DNA from 2 places in the Bradyrhizobium sp. MI1.11 genome. Region 2 is predicted to be linked to the other one. Evidence: riboswitches for the same ligand, from Rfam matches in the RefSeq annotation. Region 2 holds a riboswitch; the other holds the start of a gene.
What was found. Region 2 has a riboswitch for cobalamin ahead of AC0L30_RS04650 (DUF1636 domain-containing protein). Riboswitches for the same ligand answer to the same signal wherever they lie in the genome.
Positions count from the first base shown of each region.

Region 1: another riboswitch for cobalamin. It lies ahead of metE (5-methyltetrahydropteroyltriglutamate--homocysteine S-methyltransferase); the one in region 2 lies ahead of AC0L30_RS04650 (DUF1636 domain-containing protein).

Region 1 is NZ_JBVVPM010000023.1:57,733-65,596, forward strand. It holds gene AC0L30_RS22635 (cytochrome-c peroxidase) at 1-46, shown strand, start outside; gene metE (5-methyltetrahydropteroyltriglutamate--homocysteine S-methyltransferase) at 865-3,180, opposite strand; cobalamin riboswitch at 3,280-3,479, opposite strand; gene AC0L30_RS22645 (4Fe-4S binding protein) at 4,211-4,414, opposite strand; gene AC0L30_RS22650 (EAL domain-containing response regulator) at 4,998-6,212, opposite strand; gene AC0L30_RS22655 (GNAT family N-acetyltransferase) at 6,832-7,335, shown strand; partial or broken gene AC0L30_RS22660 (SMP-30/gluconolactonase/LRE family protein) at 7,852-7,864, opposite strand, start outside.
Region 2 is NZ_JBVVPM010000003.1:237,576-245,439, forward strand. It holds gene cobN (cobaltochelatase subunit CobN) at 1-1,468, opposite strand, end outside; gene cobW (cobalamin biosynthesis protein CobW) at 1,468-2,517, opposite strand; gene AC0L30_RS04650 (DUF1636 domain-containing protein) at 2,514-2,897, opposite strand; cobalamin riboswitch at 2,993-3,210, opposite strand; gene cobO (cob(I)yrinic acid a,c-diamide adenosyltransferase) at 3,251-3,886, shown strand; gene AC0L30_RS04660 (cobyric acid synthase) at 3,897-5,345, shown strand; gene cobD (threonine-phosphate decarboxylase CobD) at 5,334-6,296, opposite strand; gene cbiB (adenosylcobinamide-phosphate synthase CbiB) at 6,308-7,246, opposite strand; gene cobU (bifunctional adenosylcobinamide kinase/adenosylcobinamide-phosphate guanylyltransferase) at 7,369-7,864, shown strand, end outside.

The DNA.
Region 1 (7,864 bases), on a different contig from region 2:
GCCGACGCGCACCAACACGACACCAAAGCCTTCAATAGACAGATAGCCTTAGCAGCACCGGCCTCATTCCCTGACGAAGAGCAACAGAGGCGACGCAAGAAACCGGCCTCCCCGCAATGACGTCTAAATGAATGATGCTGTGCTGTCACTCATCACCACGCATACATAAAAATGCCCGGCCTCGACGGGAGGCCGGGCAGAAGTCACGCAGGAGCGACGCTGCTTTCCGCATCGCACCAGCTTTCGTCGGTAGGGAGGACTACCGGCGACCGATTTACGGCGAGGGCACTCGCCGTCAAACAACAAGAAGCGGATATCGCTCCGCGCAACTTAGCGAGCCGCTTGCTTTCCACTCCTGTCGGAAAGTTCAAGACTTGCCACCACTTGCCAGCTGTCCGGTTGGCAAGGGGAGCCTTGATGGAGCTGGGATCCATCCCGCAGGCGGTTTGGCTGCCGTGTCCTGGAACTCAAGCGTCAGTTTGCCGTCACGCGGCACCATGTGGCAGCGCCCCAACGCCAGCAAATCTTCCCGAAGCCCGCGCCAACGCGCCAATTACGTATGAAATTCCGGAAGGGCGGTAAAATAGATTGTTGTGATGGGACGCATCCACGCGATGGATAAATGAAAAGATAGGGCCGTGGTTCGCGTCGAGCGGTAGTGAGTTGGAATATGTCACCTGATCGGTATGACCGGCATGCTGTCGTCCGCCGGATTCGAGCTTGTCGCCGGGTGTATGCGATCACCTCCGCCGAAGCAGACCGGCATTCGCAAGCGCTGGAAGGTTTAGGAAGCTCGCAAGATATCGCGACCTCCCAAAGCGCGTGCATCTTATTCACAATACGTTGGTGACGCGCTCCGTACGATCATGCCTCACCCCGCAACTCGCGTGCGGCGGCCACCATATTGACGAGCGCGGGACGCACCTCCTCCCATCTTCGAGTTTTCAGTCCGCAGTCGGGATTGATCCAGAGCTGCCGATCGGAAACCCGCTGCCGCGCCAACACAATCAGCTGCTTGATCTCGGCTGCTGCGGGAATGCGCGGTGAATGAATGTCATAGACGCCTGGCCCGATTTCATTAGGATATTTGTAGCTCTTGAAAGCGTCGAGCAATTCCATTTTGGAGCGCGACGCCTCGATTGAAATGACGTCGGCATCCATTGCTGCGATCGCATCGATGATTTCGTTGAACTCGGAATAGCACATGTGCGTATGGATCTGAGTTCCGTCAGCGACAGCGGAGGAGCAAACGCGGAAACTGTCCACTGCCCAATCGAGATAGTCCTTCCACTGCGATTTGCGCAGCGGCAATCCCTCCCGCAACGCAGCCTCGTCGATCTGGATCATGGTCGCTCCAGCCGCCTCAAGGTCGATGACTTCGTCTCGGATCGCGAGAGCGATCTGTCGGCATGTCTCGCTCCGCGGGATGTCGTCACGGACAAACGACCAGTTCAGGATCGTCACCGGTCCGGTCAGCATAGCCTTGACGGGTTTTTTGGTCAGAGACTGCGCATGTCGCCACCATTTAACGGTCATGGGCTTCGGGCGGGAGACATCTCCAAACAGGATAGGAGGGCGAACGCACCGCGAGCCATAAGACTGAACCCAGCCGTGCTTGGTGAATGCGAAACCCAACAGCTGCTCGCCAAAGTATTGAACCATGTCATTGCGCTCGAACTCACCGTGTACGAGCACGTCCAGGCCGATATCTTCCTGCCAATGCACGGTATGGGCTGTCTCCGCTTTCAGAAGCTGCTCGTACTGCGTGTCATTCAGCGCTCCCCGCGCATGAGCTGCACGCGCATTGCGGACGTCCGCCGTTTGCGGGAAGGATCCGATGGTTGTGGTTGGAAACATCGGCAATGCGAAGGCGACGCGCTGGACGTCGGCGCGCTGGGTGAACGCACTGCGACGGCGGCGCATGCTATCGTCGATCGCGGCCATTCGTCCGGCGACGTTCGCACTGTGGATCTTCGGCGATGTTTCGCGGGTGACGGATGCATCCTCTGAGAGCGTGAGTTCATCGGCCACGTCGGCAGCAAGGCCAGCCAGCGCTTTGCCCAATATCGAAAGTTCCTTGATCTTCTGCACTGAGAACGCCAACCACGTCTTCAGATTGGGATCGAGATCGATCTCTAGCTCAATGTCGGTCGGAACATGAAGCAGCGAGCAGGAGGGGGCAATCTGAACACGGTCCCTGCCCAGTTTTTTGACCATAGGAGCAAGTTGGTCGAGTAGCGCCGGCAGATTAGAGCGCCACACGTTGCGACCATCAACGACGCCGAGCGAGACCACGAGATCTCTACGGGCTCTGGCGACAATCGCGTCCAACTGGTCAGGTGCACGAACCAGGTCGACATGAAGCCCGGCAACGGGCAAGGCCAATACTGTTTCAAGATTGTCGCCGACAGCCCCGAAGTATGTGGCCAGCATGATTTTAAGGGCCGGCACGGCCTTAGCGAAATGAGCATAGGCCCGGCGGACAGCCGCCCGAGATGCTTTGTCGACGTCCATCACTAGGCATGGCTCGTCGAGCTGAACCCATTCAGCGCCGCGCGCGGCTAGTTCGCGGAGAACATCGACGTAGACGGGGAGGAGTCGATCAAGCAGCGACAGCGGATTGAATGCGGGATTTACGCTTTTGCCGAGCTTCAGGAAAGTGACTGGGCCCACTAGGACGGGCCGCGTCTGATAACCGAGGCTTCTTGCCTCCTCATATTCCTCGATCGGCTTCCGAGAGGCATACCTAAAGATCTGATCCTGGTGAAATTCCGGCACCATGTAGTGGTAGTTCGTATCGAACCACTTCGTCATCTCCTGTGCGGCTACGCCGGGCCCATGCTGAGCGTGACCACCGTCCTGAGCGCCACGCGCCATGGTGAAGTAGGTTTTGAGCGACACAGGACCTTCGGTCCAGCCGTAAACGTCGGGAATGGCGCCGACCATTAGGCTGGTATCGAGCACATGGTCGTAGAGCGAGAAGTCATTCGAAGGAATGACGGTCGCACCGCGGGATTTCTGCCGTGCCCAATTAGCGGCACGAAGTCCACTCCCCGCCTCGAGGAGCTCGGCTTCGCTGGACTTTCCCGCCCAGTAGCTCTCGAGCGCGAATTTGAGTTCGCGTCGTGGGCCGATGCGTGACGTCCCCAGTGTTGCAACGGGAAGCGAAAGGATAGACATAGCTTAGACCCCATGTTGGGGCAAAGGCCACGGCGGACGCAGACAGCGAACATCGCCTGAGCGACAACTGCTTGGCGCACACCGGGACGCCCCGCCCGTGGACGATATCTTGTCGAGGCAGGTCTCCTGGCTCACGGGTCGTTGCTGCTGTCCGGCCTTCCCGAAGCCGCATGGCGTCAGTGACTTCATTGGACAGCGGCTCGCCGCTTACAGTTGCGGGGGCAGCGCCGGCATTGCACCGGCTTCCCTCTTAGCTCCGGATCAAACGAAATCCGGAGACCGCGACGGCTTGAATTATGCGCACGAGGATCGATGCGTCAACCTACCGATTCTCGCTGCGATATTGCCCAAGCGATTACGAGCGCACTAGGCGGGCACGACGGTCTTGCTCGCGGCCTGGTGAACACGCCCGGATCTGTGGAGGCTCCGCTTGTGAAATGCATTCGCTCCTTGCTCGCGTAACGGTGAGCTCCACCACCGGAACGAACCCGGGCCGCTTTCGGTATCTGTGTGATCGCGAGGAGGCGGCTTTTTCCGTCGGCAACTTTTCGAACCTGCGCGTCAGGAAGGTGCGATCATCCTGGGCCGGCATCCGTTTGGCCACAGCCCATAAGGCTCCCTAGAAATTTCGAAAGCCGGATCGCTCCAGGACCGCACGGATGATCAGGTCGGCTCCTTGGTGTTCGGCGGGCCCGCGACCAGGCACGAGGTCGTCCGCCTCCGTGAGGTTGGTCAAGACGATCTTCTCGGTGCACTAGGTGTTCACGTGCTGAGCGACTTTTGCGCCGGCTTCGATGCGTCCGTGGCCGCTCGACGCCGGTCTGCCTCGCCTTGTCCTTGTTCGTGACAAATTCGACGGTGTCCTCCGACAGAGCCCTTTGAGGGGGTCCTCGGAGTCGCTCAGCGCCTTAAGCTCATAACGATGTTAATCGACCTCGATGCGCCCCATGCGGTCGTGGTCTCCTCAAGGCCCCACATCTACAACTTCGTTCGCGAAATCGAGCGATGAGGCCTTTTGGTCGCGGGCTGCCTATCCTGTCTTGGACGGGACACAGGTGTCAGGGACCGGACAGACCACCGCGCATTGCGGTGTGTCGCAATGGCCCTCGCACTCCGTACATTTTTTGGCATCGATAACGTAAATGTCGCGCTTCAGACTGATCGCCGCGTTGGGACACTCGAACTCACATGCGCCACAAACGGTGCATTGCGAAGCGACGATCTTGTAAGCCATGCCTTCCGACTCCTTAGGCGAGCGATGCCATGCGCGATCCCTTTCAAATGCCGTGCCAAACGCAGACGCGCTCAATGTTGGGCAATTTGCCCAATTCGGCTGTCCCGGGTCTGAGACCATGTTGCATCTGCGACAGCAACAGGTCGCTTCAATTTCAGGCTACGAGCCGTCTGGCCCTCTTGCGAGAGTCAGTCGCGACTTGACGCTGGAAGCGTCCGTCGGTTTGCTTGGCACGTCAGCGCGGGGGCAAGCGAGGCTGACGCTTCCTCAACCGGCGGCGACAAAAAACCGCCAGCGGACGCAGGTCTACGTCGGATCTCGGCAAACCTCCGGTCACACACCCCGACTGGAGGTTTGTGCAAGCCTCGCTCATGGCTGCAACGCTAGCTGCGCGGAGGACTCGCTGGAGGCTTGCCAAAACGGGCTTGTCGTATAACAAGCTTCGGAGGGAAACATGAAGTGGCGGCGGGACGAGCGACACTGGCCTTGCAGACCGACTGAATTGCACTCAGCCTCATGCCTGGTGCCGAGTAGGCATGGCGGTGCTCGTGAGCGTCACTTGGCCGCACTCAGCCACTCGCAACTATTTTGGACGAGCTGGAGCGGGGTTGAAAGATGACTGTGCAAATTGCTTCAGTGGCATGGCTTTTCCGAACAGATGGCCCTGCGCAAGGTCGAAGCCGAGTTCGGCCACAGCGATTAGGTCGGCCTGGCTCTCCACACCTTCGGCGACGGTGCGCACATTGTACTCTTTGGCTAGATCAACGATATGGCGGCACACCCTTCGCTTGAGGGGCCCATTCGCGCAGCCGCCTACGAACTGACGATCCACTTTCAATTTCACGAACGGGAATTTTGTCATCCCCATCAGCTGCGGCCAATTGGCACCGACATTGTCGATTGCAAGGCCAATGTTGTGAAAGCGAACCTCACGCGCAACCTCGACCAGGAGATCTAGGTTCTGGATCGCTTCAACGCTCTCGATTTCAATCGTCAAACCGCCGAAAGCGGCGTGCGACGGCATGCGCCGACAGAGATCGCGTACCGCCTGCGGGTCAATCAGGAATGCTGCCGGGAGATTGATGGAGAGATCGATCGAAGTTTGCTGCTCCAGAAGATACTGCCAATCCTTGATCGCGCGGTCGATCACGAACTGCGACAAGTTCCTAAAATGCGGATCGTGAGGTTCCGGGATGAAATAGGCCGGTGGAACAACGCCCCAGGTCGGGTGCCGCATTCGCACATGCGCCTCGGCGCCGCGGCGGCTAAGGGTACACGCGTCAAACTTCGGCTCATACCAGAGCTCAAGCCAGCCAGCGTGTAAGGCTTCTCCGACATGGACCGCGGGACGGGGCGCCGGCTCTCTTGGCAAGAGCATGCCGATCCGATCGCGCAACGTCTCGGCTGCAAACGGCGCCCTGAGCGGCGGCAGCATAGCAAGTCCATATTCACTACCGACCTGCTGCACTGCCGCCATGATGATCGACTCGCGCGCCCCGAACGCCAGCACTCGGCCTGCAAATTCTTCGCGTACCAGTATCTCGAGCAATCGTCCAGGCTCGATGCGGTCCGAGCCAATGCCGAGCAGGATCAGATCAGGGAACTCCGTGCGGAGTACGTGCGGCAACTCGTCAGCAGTCCTGCATTCGCTGATAACAAATCCCATATCCTCCAGCACATCCCGTAGAAAGGCGCGCAGATGCCGCTTGCCGACGGCCAGGCACGCCCGCGGCCGCACCTTACGTTGCCCGAAGATTACAGGTTTCCCTCCGACCAGTTCGGCCTGCCCATGTTCCATCGCAACCACTCCCGTTCAGTGACGGTGCCTTAAACGAGGAGAGAAGGTCGAAACAAGCTGTGCTTCCCGATATCTTTCTGATTGTTCGAGATAAGCTTAAGATAGTGCATTAGTGTGCAAAATCTTTCGCGATCTTGCTCAGACGATTTTATCGGGCGCACGCGTATGATACCTGTCGCGCTTCGCGCAAGTACGAGTGACGCACGCGAGGTGGGAATCTCTCCTTCGGACGCACCGAGCTGACGCTCTATGGCGCTGCGATCGTCGTGGCGCACGATTTATTGAAGCGAGTAATTCGTGAGCGACGATCGGCAATCACTCTTACGAATGTTTGATCGGGCATGACCGGCGTGTGCCGTGATATGTTTTCCAATAGAAGGCAGTCCATCATGAGTTCGCAGCTGCTCAAGCCGCAGTCGATTCTGAGAACGGCAATGGCTTGCAATTACCTCAGCTCTGTTGCGTATAGCGAGTGTGGACGTGCTGCTTCCTACCGAGCCTGATAGTTGCTCTCAATTGCGTTTTCTGTATCCTCCTGAGCATGAATTTCCTCCGGAGGGCTGGGTCGGGTGTTCGTGTTGGCGCTGAAGGGCAAGGTACGTCCAGCGCGGGCACGGCTTTGCGCAAGAGCGTGCCAGGAGATGAGAACGCGGTCGCAAAAGCGGTCGAAGAGCTACTTTCCGAGTTAGGTGGCCCCGGACCGGAGTTCAGCCTTCAAGGCGCGAAGCAGGCGGCGTTGCGCCTGATTCAGGATCCCGAACAGGGCTTCATTTTTGTCGTCGAGGAACAAGGCACCGGGCAGATTGTAGGGGTAGCTAGCATCTCGGCCGTACAGGCCGTGAGAGCAGCCGGAGCGTACGGCGTGCTTCAGGAGCTATGGATTTCTCGTGACTTCCGGAGCTCTGACTCCGGTCGGCATCTGCTCGAGGCGGTAGATTGGGAGGCGAAGCGACGCGGCTGGCACATGATTGAGGTTGCGTTGCCTCCGGATGGCTATCCGGCCCTAGAACGGGTACGCCACTTGTACGAGGAGAGGGGATATCGGGTTGGAGGATTGCGCGCGCAAGAGGCTCTGACAGTGGTACGACCTCTGCGCCACACACTTAAAGCGCTCCTGGGCTAGCGTGCTATCGGTAAAGTCCTTCACGCAGTCAATCCTGGGCTTGTTGCTTCTCAAAACGAACGCTTCACGCGTGCGTCGCGGCCGAGCATGATCGAGAACCTTTGACGCTGATGCGGTGCTGACTCCCACCGCGAGCGGTTACCTCTTCGGCCTTCTTGGCGAGAACGTTCGAAGATATCAGCGATCAATCATTCTGCATTGTGGGAAGCGATACCGCGACCCGCCCGACCAAAAGGCGACAGGTCGGCGGCGGCCCGTCGCGGGCGAAGCCCGACCAGCCTTACGAATCGTTCTTTTGCGCTTCCCATGCAGTGCGATTTACTGGCTCTGGTTTGAGATCACCCACACAAACGCCATCCATCCGTCACCAATTACATTCTCTCGGCAACTGGCCAGCCAGTCGTCTACCAGACTCATTTCCTGCATCTTGGTGCGGCGGACCGGCGCGTGAAAGGATTCCGCACAACCTTGCCACTCCTACTGGCGAATTTCGAGGAAGGTGCGCGAGATCAGCCATCACACTGATCCG
Region 2 (7,864 bases):
CGCCGCGCTCCGGCTGAACCGCGATGATCGACCGGCCGCATGGAATCGCGGCGAAATGGAACGCGCCGTCGCCGCAACCCGGATCGGTCTCCGGCGCGCCCCAGGCTTGCGCGAGATCATCCTGCAGGACTTGCGGAAGGCACGAGAGCGCAGCGCGGTAATCGGCAACGCTCCAGCTCAAGGTCTGCTTGAGCAGCGTCTCACCGAGCGCATGGACCGGATCGACATCGAAGCCGGTCTCCGCGAGGTCGGACGCCAAAGCCTCGACCGAGGCCAACGCATCGAGCCCCACCGCATGCGCGATCTGATGCGGGCGGCCCGGATAGTTCGAGAGCACGAGTGCCATCCGCTTTTCGGCGGCCGGCTTCTCCGCAAGGCGCTGCCAGGCCGCAACGCGCGCGGCCACGGCCTTCACGCGCTCCTCGTCGGGCCTGTGTGCCAGATGCGAAAATTGCAAATCGGGATCGCGCATCGCGGCCGATTTGAAGCTCACCACGCCCGCAAACAGGCGGCCATCGACCTCGGGCAGCACCACATGCATCGCGAGGTCGCCGGGCGACAGGCCGCGGAGCGAGCTCGCCCAGTCCTCGCGCCGTGCCGTGGAGAGCGCGACCTGGAACACCGGGCAGGATGCGGCGTCGAACGGCGTCGTGCCGTCGTCGCTCATCGCCGAGAACGCCGTCGCATTGACGATCGCGGCCGGAGGATTTTGCGCAAGATGCACCCGCAACCAATCCGCAACGCCTGGAGCCTTCAGCGAGGTGACGAAGACGCCGTGCGCGTCGAACCCCTTCTCGCGCAGCGCCGCGATCAGGGCATCGACCGGGCCAGTGTCCGCGGCGGTGAGATAGGAGCGATAGAAGATCACCAGTGCGTGCGGCTTCCCTTCGCGGGCCTGCGGCGTCGCCATGACACCGCGCGCCGGATCGTAAAAGCCCATCTCCGGCACGGTCATCTCGCCGATAATAGGTCCCGCATAGAGGCCCGAAGCCAACGCAAGCTGCGCGATTGCGGCTTGCGACGCGACAGGGCCACCGGTGTCGCAGAGCACCTTGAGCCGCCGCAATGTCGAGACCGGCAGGGTCGAATAGGCATCCAGCCGCGTGTCATCGCGGCCGTCGGCCGGCAGCACGGCCAGCACGATGCCGCGCTGCTTCGCGAGTTGCTGCAGGGCCGCGAGCCCATATGGCCAATAGGATTCCCCACCGATCAGACGCACGAGGATGCCGCGCGCCTGCGCAAGCGTGCGCTCGATATAGGTGTCGACCGAGAGCGGATGACGCAGTTCGGCGAGATTGACGAGGCGTAGCGACGGCAGGCTGTCGCGACCACGGCGCCAACCGGCCGCGAACGCCGCTAGATCGGAATCCGAATACGAGAGCACCACGAGATCGGCCGGGTCCTGGCCGATGTCCCTTGGTATCGCGGTCTCCTCGAGACCGCGGCTCTCGCGGAAGACGACGTGCATCAGATACCAGATCCTGAAAGACCAAGTCCCGCCTTGATTGCGGCCTCGTCGATATCGCCGTGCTCGCCGATCACGACGAGCTTTGACTGCCTCGCACCCGCGCCCCAGGGCTTGTCGAACTGGTGGCGCACGCGCTCGCCGACCGCTTGCAGCAAGAGGCGCATCGGCTTGCCTTCCATCGCGATGTAACCCTTGACGCGCAGCACATTCTGCTCGCGCGCCAGCCGCTGAACGGATGCAACCAGCGCGTCGATATCGGTGACCTCGGGAAGATCGATCACGACCGACGCAAAATCGTCGTGCTCATGATCCTCCTCGCCGTCGTGATGCGAGGGACGCGCGGCGAGATCGTTCTCGGCGGCAGCACCGAGGCCGAGGATGAGGCGCGCGTCGATGGCGCCGTCGGTGATCGCCAGCATCGGCACGCGGCGCGGCATCTCGGCGGTGATCGCCGCTTTGGCGGCTTCGAGCCCTGCCGCGCCCGCAAGATCCGCCTTGGTCAGCAGCACGATGTCGGCGCAGGCGATCTGGTCCTCGAACACTTCCGACAGCGGCGTCTCATGGTCGAGATTCTCGTCCGCCGCACGCTGCGCCTCGACGGCGTCAGGATCGGGCGCGAAACGGCCGGCGGCGACAGCTTCGGCGTCGGCGAGCGCGATCACACCATCGACCGTGATCCGCGAACGGATCTCCGGCCAGTCGAACGCCTTCAACAGCGGCTTGGGCAGCGCCAGGCCCGAGGTCTCGATCAGGATATGATCGGGGCGCACCGGGCGCGACAGCAGCTTCTCCATGGTCGGAATGAAATCGTCGGCGACGGTGCAGCAGATGCAGCCATTGGCGAGCTCGATGATGTTCTCTTCCGGGCAATTCGCATCGGCGCAGGATTTCAGAATCTCGCCATCGACGCCCTCGCTGCCGAACTCGTTGACGAGCACCGCGAGCTTCTTGCCGTTGGCATTGGCAAGCAGATGCTGGATCAGCGTGGTCTTGCCGGAGCCGAGAAAGCCCGTGACGACCGTGACCGGGACTTTTGCGAGCGAATTCATTCGGCGGCCTCCGGCACGACGGCCAAGGTGGGAATGGGGGGAATGCGGGCAAGCGATTGCTTGCGGAAGATCTCCGGGCGGCTGCGCCAGGGCACGAGGCCGTCGGGCGCGGCCGCATAGGCCGCGGCGCCCGCGACCACGTCGCTCGCATTCGCATCCGACAGACGGCCATAAACATAGGACCAGCGGCCGGGCGCGCTGAGCGCGACCGAGCAACCCTGGTTGCACGCAGACAGGCATTCGACGGGAACCACGCTGACGCCGTCGGGCACGCCGGCCTCGAGGATCGCACCATGGAGGCGCTTACCCGGCGTCGTCTCGCCCTCGCCAAGCGTCTGGCCGGCGCGGCAGGTGATGCAGACATGAAGTGTGACGGTCATCGCTTCTTCCAGAATAAACAGCGGGAAGCGATGAGGCCCACGAACCGTTCTTGCGAAGGTCCGTTTCCCCGTCGCGGAACACCCCGTCCGCCGGTCCAAAATCGTCCGCGCTGGCAGGTCTCCCGGCTTCCGGAGCAGGGTTTCCCCTTCGATCCCCGCCTTCCCGATCCCCTAGGGGTCAGTGGCTTCGGGCATCTCTCCGGTCACGGTCGCGGGGGCGGCTGCATTTTGGAACCAAATCTTGCCGATTCGGACCCTATCGCATTCCCTCTTCGCCTGTCGTAGGACAGGAACCAACGCCGGGTCACCATTTGCCCCCGACCGCCTCTTGTCAAGCCGAAGGACCCCGTCCGATGACGTCCGAACCGGATACCCAGACGGCCGACGAAACCGACGCCCGTCACGCCTCGAAAATGGCGAAGAAGAAGGTCGCCCGCGACAAGATCATGGCGACCAAGAGCGGCGAAAAGGGCCTCATCATCGTCCACACCGGCGCCGGCAAGGGCAAGTCGTCCTCGGCCTTCGGCATGATCGTCCGCTGCGTCGCCCATGGCTTCCCCTGCGCGGTCGTGCAGTTCATCAAGGGCGCCTGGGACACCGGCGAGCGCCGCATGCTCACCGGTCATTTCGGCGACCTCTGCCAATTCCACGCCATGGGCGAGGGTTTTACCTGGGAAACGCAGGACCGCGCCCGCGATATCGCAGCCGCGCGCGCCGGCTGGGAAAAGGCCAAGGAGCTGATCCTCGACCAGAATCTCCGCATGGTCGTGCTCGACGAGATCAACATCGCGCTGCGCTACGACTATCTCGACATCGCCGAAGTCGTCGATTTCCTGGTGACCTCGAAGCCACCGATGACGCATGTCGTGCTCACCGGGCGCAACGCCAAGGACGAGCTGATCGAGATCGCCGATCTCGTCACCGAGATGACGCTGATCAAGCATCCCTTCCGCTCCGGCATCAAGGCGCAAGCCGGCGTCGAGTTCTAAGAAACTCGCGATGGCGCGCGCATTGATGATCCAGGGGGCCGGCTCGGACGTGGGCAAGTCGCTCATCGTCGCCGGTCTCGCGCGCGCCTTTGTGCGACGCGGCCTGCGCGTGCTCCCGTTCAAGCCGCAGAACATGTCGAACAATGCTGCCGTCACGGTCGACGGCGGCGAGATCGGTCGCGCGCAGGCGCTCCAGGCGCTCGCCGCCGGCGTCGAGCCGCACACCGACATGAACCCGGTGCTGCTCAAGCCCGAGACCGATGTCGGCGCGCAGGTGATCGTGCAAGGAAAACGCATCGCGACCGCGCGTGCGCGTGAATATGCGGCGATGAAGCCGTCATTGATGGGCGCCGTGCTGGAGAGCTTCGAGCGGCTGAAGGCGCGCGCCGATCTCGTGCTGGTGGAAGGCGCCGGCAGCCCGGCCGAGGTGAACCTGCGCAAGGCCGACATCGCCAATATGGGTTTTGCGCGCAAGGCTGGCGTGCCGGTCGTGCTGGTCGGCGATATCGACCGCGGCGGTGTCATCGCGCAACTCGTCGGCATCAAGGCGGTGATCGACCCGGATGATGCCGCGATGATCCAGGGTTTTGTCATCAACAAGTTCCGCGGCGATCCCACGCTGTTCGACGACGGCTATAAGCTGATTGAAGAAAAGACCGCATGGCGCGGCTTTGGCGTGCTGCCCTGGTTCGCGCGCGCCGGCGAGCTGCCGGCTGAGGATGCGCTGGGCCTGAGCGATGCGCGCAAGCCGGGCCAATGCAAGATCGCCTGTCTCGCGCTGTCGCGGATCGCCAATTTCGACGATCTCGATCCGCTCAAGCTCGAGCCTGGCGTCGATCTCGTGATGGTGCGGCCGGGCGAGGCAATTCCCGGCGACGTCAGGCTCGTCATCATTCCCGGTTCGAAATCTACGCGCGGCGACCTCGCCTTTCTGCGCGCGCAGGGCTGGGACATCGATCTCCTGGCGCACTACCGCAGAGGCGGCCATGTGCTCGGCCTCTGCGGCGGCTATCAGATGCTCGGACGTAGCGTCGCTGATCCCGAGGGGATCGAGGGACCCGCGGGCGATACACCGGGTCTCGGACTTCTGGACGTCGAGACGGTGATGACCCCGCAGAAGACGCTGACGCGTGTCGCGGCCGTGCATGCCGCGACGGATCAGCCGATCGAGGCCTACGAAATCCACATCGGCCGCACCGATGGGCCGGATCGCACGCGGCCATTCGCAAGGCTGAACGGCGAACTGGAAGGCGCGATCTCACGCGACGGACGCGTGCAGGGCAGCTATCTGCACGGCCTGTTCACGTCGGATGATTTCCGCAAGGCGTTCTTGGCGAAGCTCGACATTCCCGCAGGCAACGAGCCCTATCACGCCAGGGTCGAGAGTGCGCTCGATGCGCTTGCCGATCACATCGAGCAACATCTCGACGTCGACGGCCTGCTCGCGCTAGCGCGCTAGCGCCTCGGCCAGGCGCGTCCATTCGGAGTCGCCGCCCGGAAGCCCGAGGCGCAGCCATGTCGGCTCCCGCGCGAACACGCGCGACCAGATATGGCGACGCGCCAGTCTCTCCTGCGCCGCAAGCGCGTCAGGCGTCTCGTAGAGACGAAACAGCTGCGTGCCGCCAACGAGCGTCCAGCCTTGCGACCGCACCATGCCGTCGAGGCGAACGCAGTCTCGCGCCAGCCGCGCGGACGTGGCCTCGGCCCAGGCATCGTCATGCAGAGCGCGGCAACCGATCGCGATCGCCGGTCCCGAGACCGGCCAAGGCCCCGACATCGATGCGAGCCTGGCGATGTCGGAGGAATTGCCGAGCGCGAAGCCGAGCCGCAGGCCGGCAAGGCCGTAAAACTTTCCAAAGGAGCGCAAAATCAGCAGCCCCGGCCGGTCCTCGGATGCAAGCGAAAGCTGCGGTGCCACATCGGCAAAACTCTCGTCGACGACGAGACGGCCGACGCGCGGCAGCAGTGACAGCAAATCCCTTGGTGTGTGGCATCGGCCGTCGGGATTGTTGGGATTGACGACAATGGCGAGGTCCGCGCCCGCCAGTGCGTCGAGCTCCCTGACCTCCTGGACCTCCCAGCCCGCAGCCGAGAGGACCCCGGCATATTCGTTGTAGGTCGGCGCGAGGATGCGCGCGCGGCCGGGCGGCGCGAGTTGCGGCAGCAGTTGAATCGCGGCCTGTGCGCCGCCGAGCGCGACAACCGCCGCGCTCGTGCGGTAAGCGTGCCGCGCCGCCTGATGCAGCGCCTCGATTTCGCCGCGCGAGGGCAACGCGCTCCACGCGCGCGAGCTCACCTCGCCCACGGGATAAGGCAGGCGGTTGATCCCGGTCGACAGATCGATCCAGTCCTCCGCGCGACCGCCGAACCGCTGCAGGGCCTGATCGAGATTTCCACCGTGCTCGCGCATGCGCTGTTCTTTCACGCGAAGGCCAGGATCGCAAGGAGGCCGGCGAGCAGCAGCATGGCGCGGCGGTAGACCGTCAATCCCCGATCGATGTCGGCGGCAAGCGGATCGCGCGCACCTTCATTCAGCCATGGCTCGTTCGTGGTGCTGCCGTGATAGATCCGCGGACCGCTGAGCCGCACACCAAGCGCACCCGCCATCGCTGCTTCCGGCCAGCCGGCATTGGGCGAACGGTGACGGCGTGCATCCCGCGTCATGCAGGACAGCGCCTCTGATCGCCGTGGCGCCAACAGCACGAACAGAAATCCGGTCAGCCGCGCCGGAACGAAATTGGCGACGTCGTCGATGCGCGCCGCGGCCCAGCCGAAAGCTTCGTGGCGTTCGGAGCGATGGCCGATCATGGAGTCCAGCGTGTTGATCGCTTTGTAACCCAAAATGCCGGGAAGACCGAACAGCGCGCCCCAGAACACGGGTGCGACGATCCCGTCGGACGCATTCTCGGCGAGGCTCTCGATCGCCGCGCGCGCGATGCCGGCCTCGTCGAGCGTCAGGGGATCGCGGCCGACGATGCGCGAGACCGCGTCGCGCGCGGCGGCGATGTCACCGGCCCGCATGGGATTTGCGACGGCAGCAACGTGGTCGAGCAACGAGCGCAGCGCGACCAGCGGCCAGGCGAGGACGCCGACCAGCACGACCTGGATCTCCAAGGGAAGCAGGGACTGAAGCGCCCAGCCGAGCGCGACCGAGAGCGCGATCACCGCGAGCGCTCCGGCGAGACCCGCGGCGCGGCGAAATGCCGGCGGATCGGACGGTCGATTCCAGGCGGTGTCGATGGCAGAGATCAGCCGGCCCAGCCAGGTGACGGGATGGCCGATGCGCGCGAACAACCACGACGGCCAGCCCAACAGGGCATCCGCCACCATCGCAACCGCCATCGCACCCGCAAAACCCACACCGATCTCCTGTCCCGCCCCTGTTGCGCAAACCACGACCAGAGCGCAAGCCCCCGGCTGGCGGATTTCGGCTTTGTTTTTGGCTGCGTTTGGTGATTAGTGCTGGGCTACAGGAGACCTTTATGGCCGTCATCTTGATCACGGGCGGAGCGCGATCGGGCAAGAGCAAGCGTGCGGAAATGCGCACGCGCGCCTTTCCTGGGCAGCCGGTCTATGTCGCGACGGCCGAGGCTCTCGATGCCGAAATGGAGGCGCGCATCGCCAGGCATCGCGCGCGCCGCGGAACCGACTGGATCGAACACGAAGTGCCGCTCGAGCTCGTTCCCGCGCTGGTCGCAAGCGACGGCGGCGGCGCGCGGCTCCTCGATTGCCTGACGCTGTGGCTCTCTAACCTCATGCATGCGGAGCGCGACTGGGAACGCGAGATCAAGGAGCTTGCCGGTGCCCTGCCCCGGCTCAAAAGCCCCGTCGTTCTCGTCACCAACGAAGTCGGCCTCGGCATCGTCCCCGACAATGCGCTGGCGCGCAGCTTCCGCGACGCCGCCGGGTTCATGAACCAGGCCATCGCGGCCGTCGCCGACGAGGTCGAATTTATCGTCGCCGGCCTACCGATGAAAC